Regions from separate parts of the Lutispora sp. QWL-02 genome, predicted to be linked through region 2. Evidence: a T-box and tRNA genes for the amino acid it is inferred to sense, from the RefSeq annotation. Region 2 holds a T-box; the other holds one or more tRNA genes.
The links. A T-box is a leader RNA that pairs with one kind of tRNA and senses whether it is charged. The one in region 2 lies ahead of pheS (phenylalanine--tRNA ligase subunit alpha), so its partner is inferred to be a tRNA-Phe.
Positions count from the first base shown of each region.

Region 1: it encodes a tRNA-Phe, which carries the amino acid that the T-box ahead of pheS (phenylalanine--tRNA ligase subunit alpha) is inferred to sense. The anticodon was not compared.

Region 1 is NZ_CM177762.1:2,721,662-2,732,288, reverse strand. Features, by position in the region: gene AC4HCY_RS12850 (hypothetical protein) at 1-37, opposite strand, end outside; gene AC4HCY_RS12845 (MBL fold metallo-hydrolase) at 121-1,740, opposite strand; tRNA gene AC4HCY_RS12840 (tRNA-Pro) at 1,946-2,022, shown strand; gene AC4HCY_RS12835 (CotS family spore coat protein) at 2,023-3,084, opposite strand; tRNA gene AC4HCY_RS12830 (tRNA-Ile) at 3,288-3,364, shown strand; tRNA gene AC4HCY_RS12825 (tRNA-Phe) at 3,370-3,445, shown strand; gene AC4HCY_RS12820 (CheR family methyltransferase) at 3,507-4,280, opposite strand; gene AC4HCY_RS12815 (bifunctional 4-hydroxy-3-methylbut-2-enyl diphosphate reductase/30S ribosomal protein S1) at 4,511-6,406, opposite strand; gene AC4HCY_RS12810 (lysophospholipid acyltransferase family protein) at 6,415-6,984, opposite strand; gene cmk ((d)CMP kinase) at 6,986-7,645, opposite strand; gene AC4HCY_RS12800 (hypothetical protein) at 7,658-8,137, opposite strand; gene AC4HCY_RS12795 (BaiN/RdsA family NAD(P)/FAD-dependent oxidoreductase) at 8,202-9,434, opposite strand; gene AC4HCY_RS12790 (Glu/Leu/Phe/Val family dehydrogenase) at 9,554-10,627, opposite strand, start outside.
Region 2 is NZ_CM177762.1:2,539,273-2,549,899, forward strand. Features, by position in the region: gene rplT (50S ribosomal protein L20) at 1-217, shown strand, start outside; gene AC4HCY_RS11865 (TrkH family potassium uptake protein) at 420-1,766, shown strand; gene AC4HCY_RS11870 (potassium channel family protein) at 1,778-2,440, shown strand; gene AC4HCY_RS11875 (TrmH family RNA methyltransferase) at 2,453-3,256, shown strand; T-box leader at 3,335-3,543, shown strand; gene pheS (phenylalanine--tRNA ligase subunit alpha) at 3,597-4,616, shown strand; gene pheT (phenylalanine--tRNA ligase subunit beta) at 4,632-7,025, shown strand; gene AC4HCY_RS11890 (ABC transporter ATP-binding protein) at 7,091-8,056, shown strand; gene AC4HCY_RS11895 (ABC transporter permease subunit) at 8,079-8,981, shown strand; gene AC4HCY_RS11900 (ABC transporter permease subunit) at 8,978-10,627, shown strand, end outside.

The DNA of each region.
Region 1 (10,627 bases), 180 kb from region 2:
CTTTTACCAGTTCTTCATTTTTGAAATTGTTAAGCATTTGATCACCTTCAATAATATTTCTTTATCATTATTTTTCTCAAATGCTTTAATAATATTAGTCGATGGTAAAATGCATCGCAATCAGCTTTTCATAACATTGTCTATATCTTCAAGACCGGATAATATATTTTCTATTTTTTTAGTCAATATTATGGCCTTGCTTCGATCAGCAAGCTTCTCATCGCCAGTAGTCGCTTCTTTTAATGCATACATCATGGTTCTGATGTCATCCAATAGCATTTCCAGCCTATTATCTTCTGCATAATATTTTTCAGGCATATTGACTATAGAGTCAGTTGAAGATTCTATTTCAATAGTTTCACCCATATGAGCGATCTCTGCTTTAGAATCAAATTTATCCTGCAATATTTGAGAAAGTTCCTTCAAGGAATCTTCTTCACCATGAGTCAAAAATATTTTTGCAGGCTTTTTTGTAAAAGATGAGAACCAATCTATAAGCCCATTTTTATCGGCATGCCCTGATAGACCATTTAAATTATAAATTTTACAATTTACGTAGATATCTTCTCCGAATATTTTTATCTTTTTTTGACCTTCCAAGATTTTTCTGCCGAGGGTCCCCTTAGCTTGATATCCTACAAAGACCACACTTGAATTTCCTCTCCAGAGGTTATGCTTGAGATGATGCTTTATCCTGCCTGCGTCACACATGCCGCTGGCAGAAACTATTATGCAGCTCCCTTCATGAAAATTTATGGCCTTTGATTCTTCTGCTGTTTTAGTAAAAACAAGGTTTGGAAATTCAAAAGGATTATCTCCCACTTTTATCAAAGACTTAGTATCATCGTCAAATAAATCCTGATTATTTAGAAATACATTGGTAGCATTGATCGCCAATGGGCTATCCACATATACAGGTATGCTTTTTATTTTAGAAAATTCGCTTTCCTTCATCATATTTAACATATATAAAATTTCTTGTGTTCTCCCTACGGCAAAGGAAGGTATAACTATGTTGCCGCCATTTTCGATTGTATTTATGATTATATCAAGAAGAAACAATATATTGTTCCTTGCATTATCATGAGCTTTGTTGCCGTATGTTGCCTCCATGATTAAATAATCCGCTTCATCGATTAATGACGGATTTTTCATTATAGGCATATCTTTATTGCCTAAGTCTCCTGAAAATACGAGCTTTACTGTTTCGCCTTTTTCCTTTACCCATAATTCGATTATAGCCGAACCAAGTATATGCCCGGCATCCTTATATCTGATTTTAATTTCCTCAGTTATTTCGATTATTTCATCATAGTTAATCGCCCTAAAGTATTTTAAGGAGTCCTCAGCATCAGCGGCGGTGTAAAGGGGTTCAATCAAAGGTCTGCCGGCTCTCAGTCTTTTTCTATTGGTCCATTCCGTTTCCATCTCTTGGATATATCCGCTGTCAGGCAGCATTATAGTGCATAATTCCTTAGTAGCCTTTGTAGCTAAAATCTCTCCGTTAAAGCCTTTTTTTGCTAGCAGCGGTATTCTTCCGCTGTGATCTATGTGAGCATGAGTCAATAAAAGAAAATCAATTTTTGATGGCTCAAAATCAAACATATTTCTATTTAGATCCTCTGAATCAGCATCACCTTGAAACATGCCGCAATCAATAAGTATTTTATGCTTGTCGGTATCTAATAGATAGCATGATCCTGTTACCATCTCAGCAGCGCCATAAAAACTAAGCTTCATAAATAAACCTCCAAATATGTATTAATGCGGGCAGCATATTTAATATTAATTTTTATATTCTTCTAAATAATCTAATATCCTTCTTTTTATAATTATTTCATAATTTGCGATTATGGTATTGACTTTAACTCTTTTTGAGTATATTATAAAAAAGGCTTCATAAATTGGAGACTTGAATAATAAGTGCTCACATAACACACAGAATCGGGGCATGGCGCAGCTTGGTAGCGCGCTTGGTTCGGGACCAAGAGGCCGCAGGTTCAAATCCTGTTGCCCCGACCATTAAAGCTTGATATCATAATATTCAATATAGGATTCTATAAATCTTTCTTTCTGTTCTTTATATTCTAATATTCTATTTAGTTTTCTTAAAAATCGTTCATTTTTCCACTTTTTCTTTTTTAAATATTTTTTTCTGCCCAATTTATAAAATTTATAAGGAAAAACAAGCATAGATAATATTATCTTATATTCTTTTTCATCCAATTTCCTTACATTTCTGTACTCAAATAGCATGCTTCTGCATAAATCAAAATCCCATAAATATTTTTTATTTGCCATGATTCTCCTTAGAAATTTACCCAAATCAACTAGTGGCAAATCATACAGACAACTTTCCAGATCTATCAAATAGTAGTTGTTTTGTTCATCCTTTAGGATATTTTGATAATAGAAGCTATCATGACATATATATAGTTCATTTTTATTTTTTTCGCATAGCCTGTCATAATCCGAGTTTTTTAAAATGTTTGCCGCGAGCTGAGCCTGATGAATGTAATAATCCATATTTTCATGGTATAGAATATCAAAGCTGTTCTTATCTGATTTCCTATCAAGGCTTTCCTTTATGTTGTTAAGAAAATATGTTTTTTCATTGTACAATTTGGGCAGCTTTCCTATGTTACTTTCAAGCTTAATTATCTTTGTTTGAAAGCCCTTAGCCTTATTATGAAACTCGGCCAATAGGCGTACGCTCTCCATAATGTCTCCAATATTATCAAAGTCTACTTCTGCTGCATCAATCCAATCTGCTAAATAATAGGAGGAGGATTTTCTCTTAACAAGCACCTCTCCTGAAGAACAATATAATGGATTTGTAACCTTGTTAAAGCCTTGGGCTTTAAGATGGTTCATGATGCTTATGCTCTTTATGGCCCTTTTTTCTCCGTTTCCTATTTTTTTTAGGCAATAAAAGCCTTCCTCCGCAGCTACCATGTAAATGCTCCTTATTTTTTCAACGTCAATGATATTTAAATCATAATTTTTCAATATCTTATTGACTTCCATTTGTTCTAAAAAGACCATATTTGATGATTCATATATGTGTTTTAATGCAAGATTCAAATATATCAGCTCCTATACTTATTATTGAACAAGATTTCGCCGCTCTTTGGCGCTCGCCTTAGAGCGGGTTAGCTCAGTGCTCATTACATTATATTTCGTGTTGCGGAAAGATATAATCATTAAAGCCTTATATCAAAAAATTTTAAGATAATAATATTGACATAGGGCAAAATTTATAGTAAAATCAGAACTGTCGTTTCAAAGGGCCTTTAGCTCAGTTGGTTAGAGCAACCGGCTCATAACCGGTTGGTCCGGGGTTCGAGTCCCTGAAGGCCCACCATAAATGCCTTGGTAGCTCAGTCGGTAGAGCAGAGGACTGAAAATCCTCGTGTCGGTGGTTCGATTCCGCCCCAAGGCACCATATAAAAGCAAAAAACAGAGCTATCTCTGTTTTTTTATTTATTTTGATATGTGATTGACTTCTATATCAGCTTATAAAAAAAATTTTTCAATGGCTCCATATTATATCTTTGAGCCATAATGATCTGCTCTGTGCTTCCTACAAATAGTATTCCGTTTGAGCTTAGTGCTTTGCTGAACCGGGTGTATATATTGTTTTTAGCTTCTTCAGTAAAATATATCAGCACATTCCTGCATATGATCAGATCACAGTTTTCGGGGTACTTGTCCATCAACAGATTATGTTTTCTATATTCTACGCATTTTTTAATTTCGTCTTTTATTTTATAAGTGTTTAAATTTTTTATGAAAAACTTGCTGACAAATCCATCTGGCAGATTTGCCAGGCTTTTTTCATTATAAACCCCCATTTTTGCTTTATTTATAGCATCATCGTCAATATCTGTAGCATAAATACTGATATTTTCAAGCTTCATAAATTTTGTCATCAGCATGACCAAAGAATAAGGCTCTTCTCCTGTAGAGCATGCTGCACTCCATATCTTTAAGGTCTTCCTATTTTCTAATAGCCGTGGAATTATTTCTTTCTCCAAAACCTCCCATTGGGCAGGATTTCTATAAAATTCTGATACATTAATGGTCAAATAATTGATAAATTCATTGAACAAATGGGAGTCCTGCAAAAGTGCATTATAGTATGTATCATAATCATTAAAGCTGTTTCTGGAAATCAGGGAATCAATTCTTCTTTTCATCTGTCTTTCCTTATAGCACGATAAATCTATACCGGTAAGCTTAAATATCTTCTCTTTGAATTTTTCATATCCTGTAAGCATCTATATACTCCTTATCAAATATTATAGTCATTGAACCAATTCTAACATAAAAATAACATAAAAAAAAGTCGTGATATGTTACATATCACGAAAACAGAATGTAAAGGGGGTCTCAATGTATTTTGTGAGGTCATTAACTATTATCTGCATAATCTTAAAAAAAATACATGAAATTTTTATTTTTCCAAAAAAATAATGCCAATCTGTATGAAATACAGATTGGCATGTCTTTACTCTTCTATTTCCTTTAAACTCAGGCTAAGCTTTCTTTCCGGGATATTAATATCTACAATTTTAGCCTTTACCACTTGATTTATAGTTAACACGTCCGAAGGCTTGCCTATTCTTTTGTCAGATATCTGGGATATGTGTATAAGTCCGTCAATCCCCGGTTCGACCTCGGCAAAAGCTCCAAAGGCTGCAAATCTTAATATCCTGACATTAACAATATCTCCTGTGTTATATTTGCCTTCCACTGTAGTCCACGGCTCCGGCTTTGTCTGCTTAAGACCTAAAGAGATTTTATTTTTATTGCTGTCTAAAGACAGTATCACAACTTCTACTTTATCGCCAGGTTTAACAACTTCAGAAGGATGTTCTATTCTCGACCAGGATAATTCAGAGATATGGATCAACCCATCGACGCCGCCTATGTCTACAAAGGCACCAAAATCTGTCACTCTTTTTACTTCACCTATAATTTTTTGGTCAACCTCTGCATGAGCCCAGAACTCTTTTTCCTTTGCTTCTTTTTGCTCTAATAGATGACCCTTTCTTGAAACAAGAACTTTCCTATTATCTTTATCAAACTCTATGATTTTGACGTCAACTTTGCTATTTTTATATGACTCCAAATCATTAACATATCTCAAATCAAATAAGGAAGCGGGCATAAACGTTCTTATGCCGAATATCTCAACAATTCCTCCGCCTTTTACTATTTCTTTGACAATACCGGGCACGGAACTATTTTCATTATATGCATATTCTAGCTTATACCAATTTTTATCTGCATCTACTAATTTTTTTGATAGTACGACATTGCCTTCTCCATCATTTATGCTGACTACCTTAACTTCTATCTCGTCTCCTACTTTTACCAGTTCAGATATTTTTAAATCCATGTCCCAAAATAAGTCTTCTTTCTTAACAATTCCATCAGCTTTGTAGCCTATATTAACAATCACCTCTTCATCGTTTAAGGATAAAACAATGCCTTTTACTGTTTCTCCAGGATGAAGGGATTTAAAACTTTTCTCATATTCCTCCATAATATTTTCATTACTAAAATCTTGCATTTTTTCTATAACCTCCTTAATTATCCAATCAGGCGTAGAAGCACCTGCTGCAATTCCTATAGTTTCCGCCTTCATGATATTTTCTTTCAGTAAATCCTCAGCAGTTTCAATATGATAAGTTTCCGGGCAAACATTTTTGGAGATTTCATACAGTTTAAGAGTATTGGAACTATTAAACCCGCCAATTATTATCATGGCATCAACCTTTTCTGCTAAATCCGCCACAGATTTCTGTCTGTTTTCTGTAGCACTGCAGACGGTATCAAAAATTTCAGTATTTTTAAATTTATCTTTAACCCTTTCCTTAATTCTATGCCAAAGATTTTTTGAAATAGTTGTTTGTGCAACTAAACATATTTTATCATAATAAGTGAGTTTGTCCACCATTTTTTCATCATCCAATATAATAGCCTCATTATTGCACCATCCGTTTATTCCAATAACTTCAGGGTGGTCCTTGTCACCAGCGATCATAATTTTATAGCCGTCATTATATTTTTCCTCCACAATTCTGTGGATTCTGGATACGAATGGACAGGTGCAGTTTACATATTTTAAGCCTTTAGAAGCTATACCTTCAAAAATTTTCTTCGGTGCTCCATGAGATCTTATTACAACCAATGAGTCTGGCCCCATATCTTCAGCAAGATTTTCAATTTCAATAACTCCCTTTTTTCTTAATTCTTCTGTAACTTGCTTATTATGGATCAAGGGGCCGTATGTATATACCTTTTTTTGCTTATTTTCTTCTATGGTTTTCAAAGTTTCAGCTACGGCGTTTTTTACCCCGAAACAGAAACCTGCATTCCTATCTAAAATTATTTTCATATGCTCACCTATAGTTTTTTTATTTTTTTCATTATCTCTAGGCTTATATCCTTATAATCTTCATTTTTTAGCTTTGTATCGAAATGTTCGCTCAAATTTATAGCTTTGCCGATCACAATATCAGTTCTATGGAATATTTTATAATCAGTCTTTATGGCCACGGGAACAATCGGCCTCTTAGATTTAATAGCAAGCATAGCAATGCCTGGTTCAGCCTTTAGCTCCCCTGTGGTATTTCTGGTCCCCTCCGGGAATATGCCAATATTTTGTTGAGTTTGGAGCAGCTTCAAAGAGGTTTTTATGCTTTTCAAATCCGCCTCCCCCCTTTTAACAGGAAAAGCTCCAAGCCCTTTTAAAACAAAAGCCACCAACTTATTTTTAAACAGCTCGTTTTTGGCCATAAAATATATTTTCTTAGGCATATTTACCCCTAGAAGAATAGGATCTATGACTCTAGCATGATTCCCGCATACAATGTATCCATTTTCTTCAGGCAAATTATCCAAGCCTTCGACCCTGACAACATAAAATATATTAAATAACGGCTTAAGCAAAAGTTTTATTATTTGGTAAAACACCTCATACATCCCCCTTAATAGAAATATGATATAACATTTCTGCTATGACCTCATCTATGTTTTTTCCTGTTGTGTCGATCAATATAGCGTCTTCAGCCTGCCTTAAGGGGGAAGCCTCCCTATGAGCATCTATATAATCTCTTTCTATTATTTGATTCTTTACTTCTTCGAGAGTGTATTTATTCTTATCGCAAAGTTCATTATATCTCCTTTTGGCTCTTTCTTCTACAGAAGCGGTCAGAAAAAATTTAATATATGCTCGAGGAAAAACTGTTGTTCCTATATCTCTTCCATCAACAACAACATTTTTGTTTTTAGCTATCTTTCGCTGTATACTTACAATAATTTCTCTTATCTCCGGAATCATAGCAATATAAGAAACTTTTGAGCTCACAAAGGCCTCTCTTATCTCTGAGCTTACATCCTCACCATCTAGATATATACTATTATTTATAAAATCCAAAGAAGAGTTCTTAGCATAGTATAGAATATTCTTCACATCGTCCGCTTCTATTCCGCATTTGAGGACCTTTAAAGTAACGGCTCTAAATAATGCGCCTGAATCTATATAAGTATAGCTGATTCTTTCAGACAGTCTTCTTGCTACAGTGCTCTTACCCGCTCCTGCAGGTCCGTCTATAGCAATAACCTTATTGTTCAAAGCAATAACCCCCTATTTAAGCTTGACCCTCCCTAAAACAACAATATTGCCTTCTATTCTGTATCTCATTCCTTTTTTAGGGAAAATGATATTTTCTGAGGTGTTTTCAATGTTTATATTGATATACTTCTCGCTGTCTATCCCATCAATTTCTATGATATCATTATTCCTAACATTAAGTTCTATATAGGCATTATCCCCCCCTTCCTTCATTTCCCCATTGATGAACACTCTTAAGAAAGCAATATCAGCTTTGCTGTCAGCAGTTATTTTTATCTGGCCTTTTGATTCATAGTGATAATTCTCAACCACTGATTTGCCTTCCAATTCCATTGTAATGTTTTGGGGCAATATATCAATATCAATGGCTATAACAGACTGAACCGCTATAGTTAATAAAGATAAGATCAGAAGCATTTTCGTTAAGCTATTGCCCAGTCTTTCCCACGTTATTATATATTGATATTTTTTTTTATCCAGTCTTGAGTTCATAACAGAGCCTCCTGAAGGAATCATACTGCTAACTATTATAATGCTCAAAAATGTCAATTTATAGTCAACAATTTAAACCGGCAGTATATCCTGTTGAGAAAGCAATCTGCAAATTATAGCCTCCTGTAAATGCGTCTACATCCAGCACTTCGCCGGCGAAATATAATCCTTCAGCCAGCTTCGATTCCATTGTCCTGGGATTGACCTCTTTGATATTTATACCTCCTGAAGTTATTATGGCCTCTGAAATAGGCCTGGTACCTAGAATTTCAAATTTCATATTTTTAAGTAAATCAATCAATGCTCTTCTTTCTTCTTTCGATATCTGATTCACCGGTTTATTTTCGGGTATACCTGATAATTTAATGATTACAGGTATAATTTTTTTTGGCAGGAGATCATCCAATGAGTTTTTAAATTGCTTATTTATGTTCATATCAAAATCTCTTAATATCCTTTTATCTAATTCATCATCAGTCAAGCCGGGTTTAAGATCGATGCATATAAAAGTCCTATGGTTTTTAAATACTCTTTCTGAAATGTAGAAGCTTGCAGACAAAATCAAAGGACCTGATAAACCATAATGGGTGAATAACATTTCTCCTATTTCTTCAAATAATATTTTACCATCGCAAACAGCTCTTACAGCTACATTTTTTAATGATAAACCTTGAATTTCTTTTATGTATTCTTCTTTGACGACCAAAGGGACTAAAGAAGGTTTCAGATTAGTAATTTCATGCCCTGCACTTTTTGCAAATTTATAGCCGTCACCCGTGGATCCTGTCAGTGGATAAGAAAGGCCTCCTGTTGCTATTATAACAGCAGAGCTTTTGATCCTTTCTCCGCTTTCAAGCACCACTCCTTCGGCTACGCCGTCTTGGATATCAATGGATTTAACCGAGGTATTTAATTTGATAGATACATTATTTAATTGCATATGCTTTTCAAGGGCCTTAATAACATCGCTGGATTTATCTGACACAGGAAATACCCTTCCGCCTCTTTCAACCTTAGTCCTTAAGCCTAATTCAGAAAAAAAATTTATAAGGTCATCATTGAACAAATTGTTAAAGCAGCTGTATAGGAATTTAGGATTTCTGGTTATATGCATAATAAAATCATCTTTTTCAGCAGAGTTGGTTATATTGCAGCGTCCTTTTCCTGTAATATATAATTTCTTGCCTAATCTATCGTTCTTTTCTATTAATAAGGTATTCCTGCCTCTTGAGCCTGCAATTCCCGATGCCATCATGCCTGAGGGCCCGCCGCCGATAACAATAACATCAAATGCCATAAAACAACCCCATTCCGAAAAATAAATCTATAATATTATATCATATTATTGAAAAACTAAACTTGAAGTCATAAAAAAAACCTGTTATAAAAACAGGTTTTTTTATGACCATAAGAGATTTAGTACCATCCTCTAACTTTCATTGCAGCCGCAACTTTCTTTACAGAGTGCATATAGGCTGCAGTTCTCATAGGTACATTATATTCTTCTTTGATCTTATAAATAGCATTGAATGCGTCAACCATTGCTCTTTCTTCTTTTTCTTCAACTTCTTCTTCTGTCCAATAATAGCCGTATAGGTTTTGTACCCATTCAAAATATGATACGGTAACGCCGCCAGCATTTGTGAGTATATCAGGCGTCAACAGTATACCTCTTCTGTTTAAAACTTCATCTCCATCAGGAGTGGTAGGCCCATTGGCTGCTTCGCATACGAACTTAGCTTGAATTGTCTCTGCAACGTCTGCAGTTATCTCATTTTCAAGAGCGGCAGGAACCAAAATGTCTACAGGCAATGCAAAGAACTCAGATTTCGTGATCTCCTTAGACCCTGGGAAACCAACAATAGTCTTATTCTTTCTCATATAATCAACTAAAGCATGCATATCAAATCCGTCTTCCTTGTAAACTGTTCCATTCCATTCACAAACAGCCACAACTTTTCCGCCGAGCTTTTCCATATTGTATCCGGTATGGCTTCCAACATTTCCTATGCCTTGCAATGCAATAGTCGCACCATTAAAGTTTATTCCCAATCTCTTAGCAGCTTCTCTGGCAGTTACTGCAACACCAAAGCCTGTAGCTGCAGTTCTTCCCTTTGATCCACCAAATTCTACCGGTTTTCCGGTAATAACACCTAAAGCGCTTCTGCCTACTAATTTGTTATATTGATCAACCATCCAAGCCATAATCTGGCCATTGGTATTTACATCAGGAGCCGGAACGTCTACTTGTTCTCCCAATAATTTATAAGTAGCATCTATGTAGCCTCTAGATAATCTCTCTAATTCGCCTTGTGATAAGGTTTTAGGATCGACTATTATACCACCCTTGCCACCGCCATATGGAATACCGGTAACACAACATTTAAATGTCATCCATATAGATAGTGCCATTACTTCATCTCTGCTCACATTAGGATGGAACCTGATACCGCCTTTTGTAGGACCAACAGCGTCATTATGCTGAGCTCT
Region 2 (10,627 bases):
AGGGAGAAAGCTCAGAAAGAGAGATTTCAGAAAGCTATGGATAGCAAGAATAAATGCAGCAGCTAGAAACAATGGATTATCCTATAGCAAATTCATAAATGGACTTAAGCTTTCAGGCATTGAGATAAATAGAAAGATGCTTTCTGAAATGGCGATTAATGACGAAGCAGGCTTTGCCAAATTGATCGATATAGCTAAAGAAAAAATAAATGCATAAAAGACCGAAAGGTCTTTTTCATTTTTAAGACTTTGATCTTATTTTGGCATATAGGATCAAGATTGAAATGTTTAGTGGAAAAGTTTAAAATATATATAATTATTAACAAACTGAGGACCTAGGAATATTTATTATGAGTATTATGAATTATATTATTACAGAGCATAAAAGACGTCTGTAAGAGGTGAAAGATATTATAAAGTTGAGCTTTCTTAAAAAGTCAATTAACGCATCACCGTCACAAATTTTAGTCATAGGCTTTGCTGCTATAATATTGTCCGGGGCTATTCTTTTAAACCTACCGATGGCTTCGAAAGATGGAAATAGTGTTGGCTTCATAAATGCTCTTTTTACAGCCACATCTGCTGTTTGTGTGACGGGTTTGGTTGTCGTAGATACTGCTACACATTGGACCCCTTTTGGCCAGGTGATTATAATTGCATTAATACAAATTGGCGGGCTGGGCTTCATGACCATGTCAACTTTATTATCGCTGCTTGTTGGGAGGAGAATAACACTAAGGGAAAGAATTATGATGCAGGAAGCCTTAAACCTGGATGAGCTTGAAGGCTTGGTCAGGCTGACTAAAAGCATTATTATAGCCACCTTTACAATTGAAGCTGCAGGAGCCGTGATGTATTCTACAGTTTTTGTTCCTGAGTTCGGAATGAAGAAGGGTATGATCATGGGGCTTTTTCATTCCGTTTCAGCTTTCTGCAATGCCGGTTTTGATTTGATAGGCGGATTTAAGAGTTTTAGCCCATATGTAAATAATGCTGTCATCAACTTTACCACAATGCTGTTGATCATAATCGGCGGGTTAGGATTTACCGTTTGGATGGACATATATAACAACAGGAGCTTTGGAAGATTATCTCTTCACAGCAAGGTGGTTTTGAGCGTAACCGGATTTTTAATCACTGTCGGAGCATTATTCTTGTTTATGATTGAATATAATAACCCTGCCACGATGGGGGGCTTACCTTTGTCAGGAAAGATTCTTTCCTCTCTGTTTCACTCTGTGTCTCCAAGAACTGCAGGTTTTAATACAATTGATAATGCCGCCTTTACTTCATCATCTAAATTTTTGACCATAATATTGATGTTTATCGGAGGTTCTCCATGTTCAACGGCCGGAGGTATTAAAACTACTACTGCAGGGATACTTTTCCTCACTGTAGTATCTGTAATCACAGGGCGCGAAGATGCGGAGGTTTTTGAAAAAAGGATTTCCAAAACCATTGTTTATAGGGCTCTCGCTGTTACTGCTGCAGGCTTGTTTATTGTCACAGGCGTAACTATGATTCTATCCATCGCTGAGAATGCGGATTTCCTTACTCTTATGTATGAATCTGCCTCTGCTTTTGGAACCGTTGGATTAAGTTTAAATTATAGTCCGAATCTTTCCCTTATTGGCAAACTAATAGTATCTGCAACGATGTTTTCAGGAAGAGTAGGACCTCTGACTTTGGTAGTGGCACTGGCTCAAAGAGCATCCAGGCATAAAAGCAATCTAAAGTACCCAGAAGATAAAATATTGGTGGGCTAAGGAGGTTAATAATGAAACAATTTGTTGTTATCGGAATAGGGCGTTTTGGCGGCGCTCTTGCAAAACGACTATATGATATAGGACATGAGGTGTTGGCTGTTGATATGGATGAAGAATTGATCCAGAAGATATCGGATAAGGTCACTCACGCTATTGCTGCCGATGCCACAGATGAAAGCGTACTACGCTCCCTGGGGGTAAGAAATTTTGATGTCGGCGTCGTTGCAATAGGCGATGATATTCAGTCAAGCATAATAACTACCTTAATGCTTAAAGAAATGGGCTTGAAATATATTGTAGCAAAGGCTCAAAATGAGGTACATGCCAAGGTATTAAAAAAGCTTGGCGCCGATAGGGTCGTCTTTCCCGAAAGAGATATGGGCATAAGGGTAGCTCACAATCTTATTGCTACAAATATACTCGATATAATTGAGTTATCGCCGGATTATAGCCTCCTTGAATTCGAAGTATTTCCCTCATGGATTGGAGAAAACCTAAAAGACCTGAACCTGAGAGCAAAGTATGGCATTAACGTTTTAGCGATTAAAAATAATAATGACAACGGAAGCATAAATGTTTCTCCAAGGGCCCAGGACACTATCGAGGCAGGGGATATACTCGTCGTTGTAGGAAGCAACGAAGATTTGCTGAAATTAGAGAAAAAAATTGATTAAAGGTGAATTGCAGTGAAAATTATAACCAGCAGTCAGAATAAAGTGATTAAGCATGCTAAATCTTTACAATTAAAGAAATATAGAGATGCAGCCGGGGAGTATTTATTGGAAGGCATTAAGCTCTTACAGGAGGCTATAAGATATAATGCGGATATTGGCCACGTATTTTATCATGATGAAGCTTTGTACAATCCGGATATACAATATATTATTGATACCTGTACCAAAAGAAAAATTCCGGTTTATGGGATGGAAAAAAAGTTATTTCTAGACATAAGTGAAACAAGAACCTCTCAAGGGGTAATAGGCATAGGAAAGAAGAGAGATTATGATATGACCTCGCTCATCAAGCAGAAATCTTTCAATATTGTAATGCTGGAAGAAGTGCAGGACCCGGGCAATGTAGGTACTATAATCAGGACTGCAGATGCCTGCGGCTTTGATATGGCTATTCTGTCAAAAGGCTGTGCGGACATATATTCTGGTAAAACTATAAGGTCAACTATGGGCTCTTTATTCCATATGTCCATCATTCCTGATATGGATTTTGAACATGTGATGGGAATTTTAGAAAGCGTGGGGGCCTTGACGTTAGCCGCAGCTCCCCATGACGGTATGCCTTGCTATGATATCAGATATAAAGACAAAAATGTGATAATTGTAGGAAATGAATCCAAGGGGCTGACTGATGCTGTTATGGATAAAGCAAGCTTAAAGGTAAACATACCTATGATCGGCAGAGCGGAATCTTTAAATGCAGGTGTGGCCGCATCCATATTGATGTATGAAATTATGAGGCACAGGCTTGCAAGGTGATTAAAAAAAAATTACCATTATTGTAATAAAGAATACCATATGTTATAATTCAGAATAAGCTGAATACAAAACTAGATAAGAAAGTCAATGAAGGAAAAAGTAGGTTATATCAAGGTACAAGAGATATGGTACCATGGCTGGGAGTACCGTTTACCATATATATCTGAAGTTCGGTCCGGAGATTCAGAGTTGAAATTCAGTAAGCTCTGACGGTGTTAACCGTTAATTTATGAGTGGCCTGTACGTAAGGCAATTAGGGTGGTACCGCGGAAACCTCCGTCCCTTTGGGGTTGAGGTTTTTTTGTTTTTGTTGAATGATTTATTGAAAGGAGTTTTATATATGAAAGATAAGCTGGCTAAGATTAAAAGTGAATCCATTGTCGAAATTGATAATGTGGAAAATTCGCAGCAGCTTGAAGAAATCAGGATCAAATATCTTGGGAAAAAGGGAGAATTGACTCAGCTGCTTCGCGGCATGGGACAATTGAGCCCTGAGGAGAGGCCCCTCATGGGTCAACTGGCAAACGAGGTCAGAGATCAGATCAATGACAAGATTGAGGAAACAGCATATTGTTTAAAGCGAAAAGACCTGGAAAAGAGGTTGCGCAGCGAATTTATAGATGTTACTATGCCCGGCAAAAAGAAGCAGCTGGGGAACAGGCATCCGATGACCAAGGTATTAAATGAAATTGAGGATATTTTTATCGGAATGGGCTTTACTGTGGTTGAAGGGCCGGAAATTGAGAAGGCTTACTATAATTTTGATGCTCTTAATCACAGCAAATATCACCCTGCCAGAGATGTGCAGGATACATTTTATATAACTGAAGAATTATTGTTAAGGACTCAAACTTCCCCCAACCAAGTTAGGACTATGGAAAAGCAAAAACCGCCTATTAGAGTTATTGTACCTGGCAGAGTGTACAGAGCAGATGAGATCGATGCTACACACTCACCGATGTTTCATCAAATAGAAGGCCTGGTCGTTGACAAAGGAATAACTATGGCGAATCTTAAGGGTACTTTAGAGATATTTGCTAAGAAGTTATATGGTGAAAAGACTCAAACCAAATTTAGGCCCCACCATTTTCCTTTTACTGAGCCCAGTGCTGAGATGGATTGCACTTGCTCTGCCTGCGGAGGAGCCGGCTGCCGCATATGCAAATACACCGGGTGGATTGAAATATTGGGCGCAGGCATGGTTCACCCCAATGTGCTTGCAAATTGCGGCATAGACACTGAAGTATATTCCGGTTTTGCCTTTGGTATGGGATTGGATAGGATCACAATGTTGAAATATGATATTTCCGATTTAAGACTTATGTTTGAAAATGATAAGAGATTCTTAGATCAGTTTTAGGAGGGGAGAATATAGATGCTTGTACCAATAAAATGGCTTAAAGATTATGTTGATATAGATATGGATATAAAAGAATTTGCAGACGGAATGACCATGTCCGGCTCCATGGTTGAAGGTGTGGAAGAGGTAGGCCAGAATATAGATAAGGTTGTTGTCGGCAAGATACTTGAAATCAGCACTCATTCCGATGCAGATAAACTATTGGTGACAAAGGTCGATGTAGGCGGTGAAATTATCCAAATAATCACCGGAGCAACAAATATAAGAGAAAATGATTATGTGCCCGTTGCACTTCATGGAGCCAGCTTGCCCAACGGTATAAAAATTAAGAGAGGCAAATTAAGGGGTCTTGAATCAAACGGCATGCTATGCTCGCCGGATGAGCTTGGACTGGATGCAGAAAGCCTTCCAAGCGGCGTTGATATGGTTGACGGTATATATATACTGGACCAGGCATACCCTCTCGGCAAAGATATTAAGCGAGTACTGGGTCTGGACGATAAAATAATCGAATTTGAGATTACAAATAACAGACCGGATTGCCTTAGCATATTGGGCATAGCAAGAGAAGCTGCTGCAACCTTTGGGTTGAAAATGAAATACCCCAGCGACGCAATATCTGTAAAGGATGGAGAAGCATCCGATTATATATCTGCCAGCGTGAAGGATGCTGATTTATGCCCTAGATTTGCAATACGGGTGATAAAAGATGTAAAGATAAAAAACTCTCCTCCATGGATGCAGGAAAGACTTTTAAAGGCTGGAGTAAGGCCAATAAATAACATAGTTGATATAACCAATTACGTTATGCTGGAAACAGGGCAGCCGATGCATGCCTATGATCTTGATATGCTTGAAAACAAAGAAATAGTTGTGAGAAGAGCGGAAAAGGATGAGAAGATCACCACTCTTGATGAAAATGAAAGAAATTTGGATGATTCAATCCTGGTTATAGCAGATGGGAAGAAGGCAATAGGCATTGCAGGGATTATGGGCGGCTATAACACCGAAATTAAAGAAGATACTAAAACCATTGCTTTCGAATGTGCTAATTTTGATGCGGTTAATATAAGATTATCATCGAAAAAATTGGGCTTGAGGACAGAGGCTTCTTCAAGGTTTGAAAAGGGTCTGGATATGGAGATCGTATCCCTTGCGATGGACAGAGCCTGCCATCTTGTTGGAGCGCTGGATGCCGGAAAGGTTGTAGGAGGTACAATAGATATTTACCCTGCTAAAAAAGAAAAAAGGATGATCACTTTAAGGAACGACAGGGTAAAGTGGCTTTTAGGCGTAGACATATCTGTTGCCAGGGTCAAACAAATGTTGGAATCTCTGGAATTTGAGGTTGCTGGTGAAGAAGTATTAGAAATAAAAGTTCCGACTTTCAGAGATGATGTGGCGATGGAAGCTGATTTGATTGAAGAGATAGCCAGATTATATGGATATAATAATATTCCGTCTAAGCTTATGGATACAACCTTTACCCAAGGCGGAAGGGATGCTAAGCAGCAGATCAGAAATATTATCAGAGGTAATATGGAAGCTCAGGGCTTATATGAAGCTTACACATATTCCTTTGTGAGTCCGGCCGTATTCAACCAGATAAACCTGAAGGCAGAGAACCCCTTGAGAAAGGCGATAAAAATATTAAATCCTCTTGGAGAAGAACAAAGCATAATGAGAACTACAATGATTCCAAACATCCTTGAGGTTATAAGCAGGAACTATAATAGAAAGATAGTAGAAGGAATGTTTTATGAATTATCCAAGGTATATCTGTCAGAAGAGTTGCCCTTGAAGGATTTAGCTTATGAGCGAGATACTTTGACCATAGGAATTTATGGCAATGTAGATTTTTATGATTTGAAGGGTATTATTGAGAACATGTTGTCCATTTTAAATATCAGCAAGTACAGAGTCCTTCCCTCCAATCATGAAAGCTTTCATCCGGGCAGGACAGCTGAGCTGCTGATAAATAATAAGAGGATAGGCTATTTGGGAGAAATACATCCGGATGTGCTGGATAACTATGATATTCCATCCAGGGTATATATCGCTGAACTGGATTTTGAGGAAATTTTCCGTCAGATTGACCTGACCATAAAATATAAGCCCCTTCCCAAATATCCCTCCATTGAGAGAGATATAGCAGTGGTAGTTGAAGAGGAAGTTACTGCAGGCCAAATTGAAGAAATAATAAGAAATAAGGGCGGAAGGCTTGTTGATGAGGTAAAGCTGTTTGACATATATAGAGGCTCACAGATAGAAGAGGGCTATAAGAGCATGGCCTATAGCATAGTTTACCGCTCTGATGAGAAAACGCTTACCGAAGAAGATATTACAAAGGTCCATAATAAAATATTGAATTCTCTGACTAATCAGGTTGGAGCAGTGCTAAGGAGCTAGTATTATTAAGGTGGCATGGATGAGCAGCATCTATGTCACCTGCTTATGGTGAGAGGTGAAGTGCTTTGCAGGAAATAGTGAGAGTAGTCGATCTAAAAAAATATTATGAGATTTATGATGCCAAGGCTCAGCAAAGCAAGTTTGTGAAGGCTGTAGATGGCATATCATTTTCCATCCGTCAGGGTGAAACCTTGGGCTTGGTAGGCGAAAGCGGTTCCGGCAAAACGACCACGGGAAAGCTCATATTAAACCTTATAAAACCCACCTCAGGCGAAATTTTTCTGGAAGGTAAAAGCTTGAGCAGCCTAAATCATAAAGAGATGAGAGAATTAAGAAAAAGCATTCAAGTTGTATTTCAAAATCCATATGCAGCATTAGATCCGAAAATGACAATAAGAGATATTTTGACTGAGCCGCTGAGCATACATAAGATCGTATCCAAATATGATTACAATAATGAAGTTAAGAGGCTTCTTAATATGGTGGGACTGAGCGAAAGCGATATGGACAAGTTCCCTCACGAATTCAGCGGCGGTCAAAGGCAGAGGATTGGCATAGCAAAAGCCATAGCCGTAAAACCCAAATTTATTATTTGTGATGAGCCGGTTTCTGCTTTGGACGTATCAGTTCAATCCCAAATACTAAATTTGCTTTGTGAGCTCCAAAGAGAAATAAAGGTATCCTATTTATTTATTGCTCACGGCTTAAACGTAATAAGGCACGTTTCTGATAAGGTTGCCGTGATGTACTTAGGCAATATTGTCGAATACGGAGATGTAAAGACGCTGTTTGATGAATGCAAGCATCCCTACACAAAGGCATTAATTTCTTCGGCTCCCATTCCTGATCCTAACAGAAGAAATAATACCATTGCGTTAAAGGATGAGATACCGAGTCCGGTCAATGTACCCGATGGATGCCCTTTTCACCCCAGATGCTATGAAGCTGCAGATATATGTAAAAACAAAAAACCTTTTTTGATGAATGTTTCATCAAGCCATGCAGTGGCATGTCATCTTACTTACAGTTAAAGGTGGTTTTACATTGAATAGAGTGAAACATATTATTAAAAAAATGTTTTATGGGATAACTATCCTAATAGCTTTCACTTACATAAGTATTTTTATCTTTTCTATTCCGACCGGCTATAAATGGGAAATTAAAAACGGCAGGATTGTTTATAATTATCCTGTCAGTATGATTCTCAAAAGGAGCAATTCTATATTTGTTTCTCTTTTGGAATTTAATATTGGAGAGAATATTAAGGGGAAATCATTGGTGGAGCTGCTGTATAGAGCTTCCGGGAAAACTGCTTTACTTCTTTCTGCCTCCATAACCATAGCATTGATTTTTGGAATATTAAAAGGAATAATAGACAGCAATAAAGGCAAAAAAACCAATTCTTCACTAAAAATCCTTACCTCTATATTGCCCATATCTCTTCCCGATGTTTTGATAGCTGCAATCATGCAGGGTTTTGCGATTTGGTTAAATCAAAAAGGCATACACATATTCAAAGTTGCTGGTTCAAAAACAATAAGCCATTCTTTTCTGCCTATAATCGTATTGTCAATACTACCTGCTTTTTATATTGCAAGAATCACTGCGCTGGCGGTGGAGGATTGCTTTAAAAAACATTATATACTTGCTGCAAGAGGCAAAGGGTGCTCTTCACACAGAATTCTATGGAACCATGTCATGAGAAATGCAATAAGAACTATTGTCGAGGGATTGCCGAACATATCATCATTTATAATAAGCAACACTTTGATTGTAGAATATGTTTTTTCTTACCCCGGATTAACTACTGCTCTTATGAATCATATCACCATGCGCGATGCCAGAAGCTCTGCAATTATTATTATTTTAATCGGTTTTATTTACTTTGCCTTAAACGGGTTATTCGGTTTAATAAATATGATTATAAAGAGATCCTATAGGGAGGAAGCGGTATGAGAAGGATAAATGTATCCCTTTTTATTGGTGCAGCAATTTTATTATTCTTTCTTTCAATGTGTTTTTACCCGGAGCATTTCTCCGATGCAGATCCCTATGGGAGAGAAAGGCTTCAATATTCAAATGAAAACGGCAAGGGCACAATAATCGTGCCTCCTATTCCGCCCAACGAAGAATATCCTTTTGGAACAGATCACAGAGGCAGAGATGTGAAAAGCTTAATAGTATATGGGAGCAGATTGACTATATTCTCAGCATTGAGCATAGCGGCAATAAGGCTTATGATAGCTTTGCCCTTATCAATAGCAGCCGCATACAAGGTAAGATTTGCCAATAACTTTATAAGCTTCTTCAACACCATGTTCAGCGCCTTTCCGCTGATAATAGTAATCATTGTTTTATCGCGGATCAGTTTATTTCAAGAGATATTCAAAAGCACCAGCTATACAAATATGGTTTTGCTTTCGGTGCTGGGCTGGAGCAAGTTAGCTCATATGCTCAGGGCGAGGATAGATGAAATACTCCATCAGGACTTTATCGAAGGAGAAATTGCCATTGGAAAGAATAAATTAGAGATTGCATTGCAAAATATTTTGCCCCATTTAATACCTTCAATGTTTGTATTATTTTTCCTTGAAACTGCTTTAATATTGCTGACTCTATGCCAATTAGGCGTTTTTGGATTGGCATTCAGCGGGGGCTATGAAAATTCAGAAGGGGATTTAAGAGTTCCTTTAGAGTTTGATTGGACTTCTATGCTGGCTTTTTCGAAATATTTCTACAGGGGAGAAAACAGCTACCTTGTATTATTTCCGTCTATAGCCTTTGCATTGAGTATAATTGGCTTTAATATGACAGGAGAAGGTTTAAAAATAGAGTTTGAAAAAGAAAACTCAAAAGTGATCACATTTATCAGAGCAATTCCTTCTTTTTTATCACCTATAAGGCTGGTCCATGAAATAAGAAATTTCGACAAATATAGAAAATGTGTTATACGAAAACTTGCTTTTTATTGTTTTGTTCTTTTAATAGTGTTTTTTCCCCAGTTTAAGAGCCCGTATAAATTCGATGATAATAATGTGATGAGGATTGTATCTGAGCTTACTTCAGAGAAGTACGAAGGCCGCTTGACAGGCTTCAGCGATAAAGACAGCCATGTTTCCGGTTATATTGCCGGTAAGCTTCAAGAATACGGTTTAGAAGCTTTTGACGGGGAATATGTACATGAAAATGTGGTTGAAGAAGTATTTAATATAAAAAATGCAGAGTTCAGGTTGATAGATGATGATAGGCCTCAAGAATTATTATTTAAATTCAGAGAGGATTATATGGTGACTTCAAGTAATTCCTATGATGGCATATTAGATATTGAATTGTTTGAAATGAGGAGGTTTGAGGTCAGAGAAATAGAACTTAATGCTGAGCGTTACAAGGGAAAGGCTCTTATTATAGATGCAAGATATATGGATCCAAGAATGTTTACTTCCTTAAATGATGCCCTATCCTTTTATGCAAAGCCCGGAGCTATAATATATATTGATGACTGGACAAGCAGGGATATAAAATATAAAAGCGATATCATCAACAAAACCTTTAATGATGTATTAACATTGTCTTTGTCTTCGGAGGCGGGAGATCGTTTGATG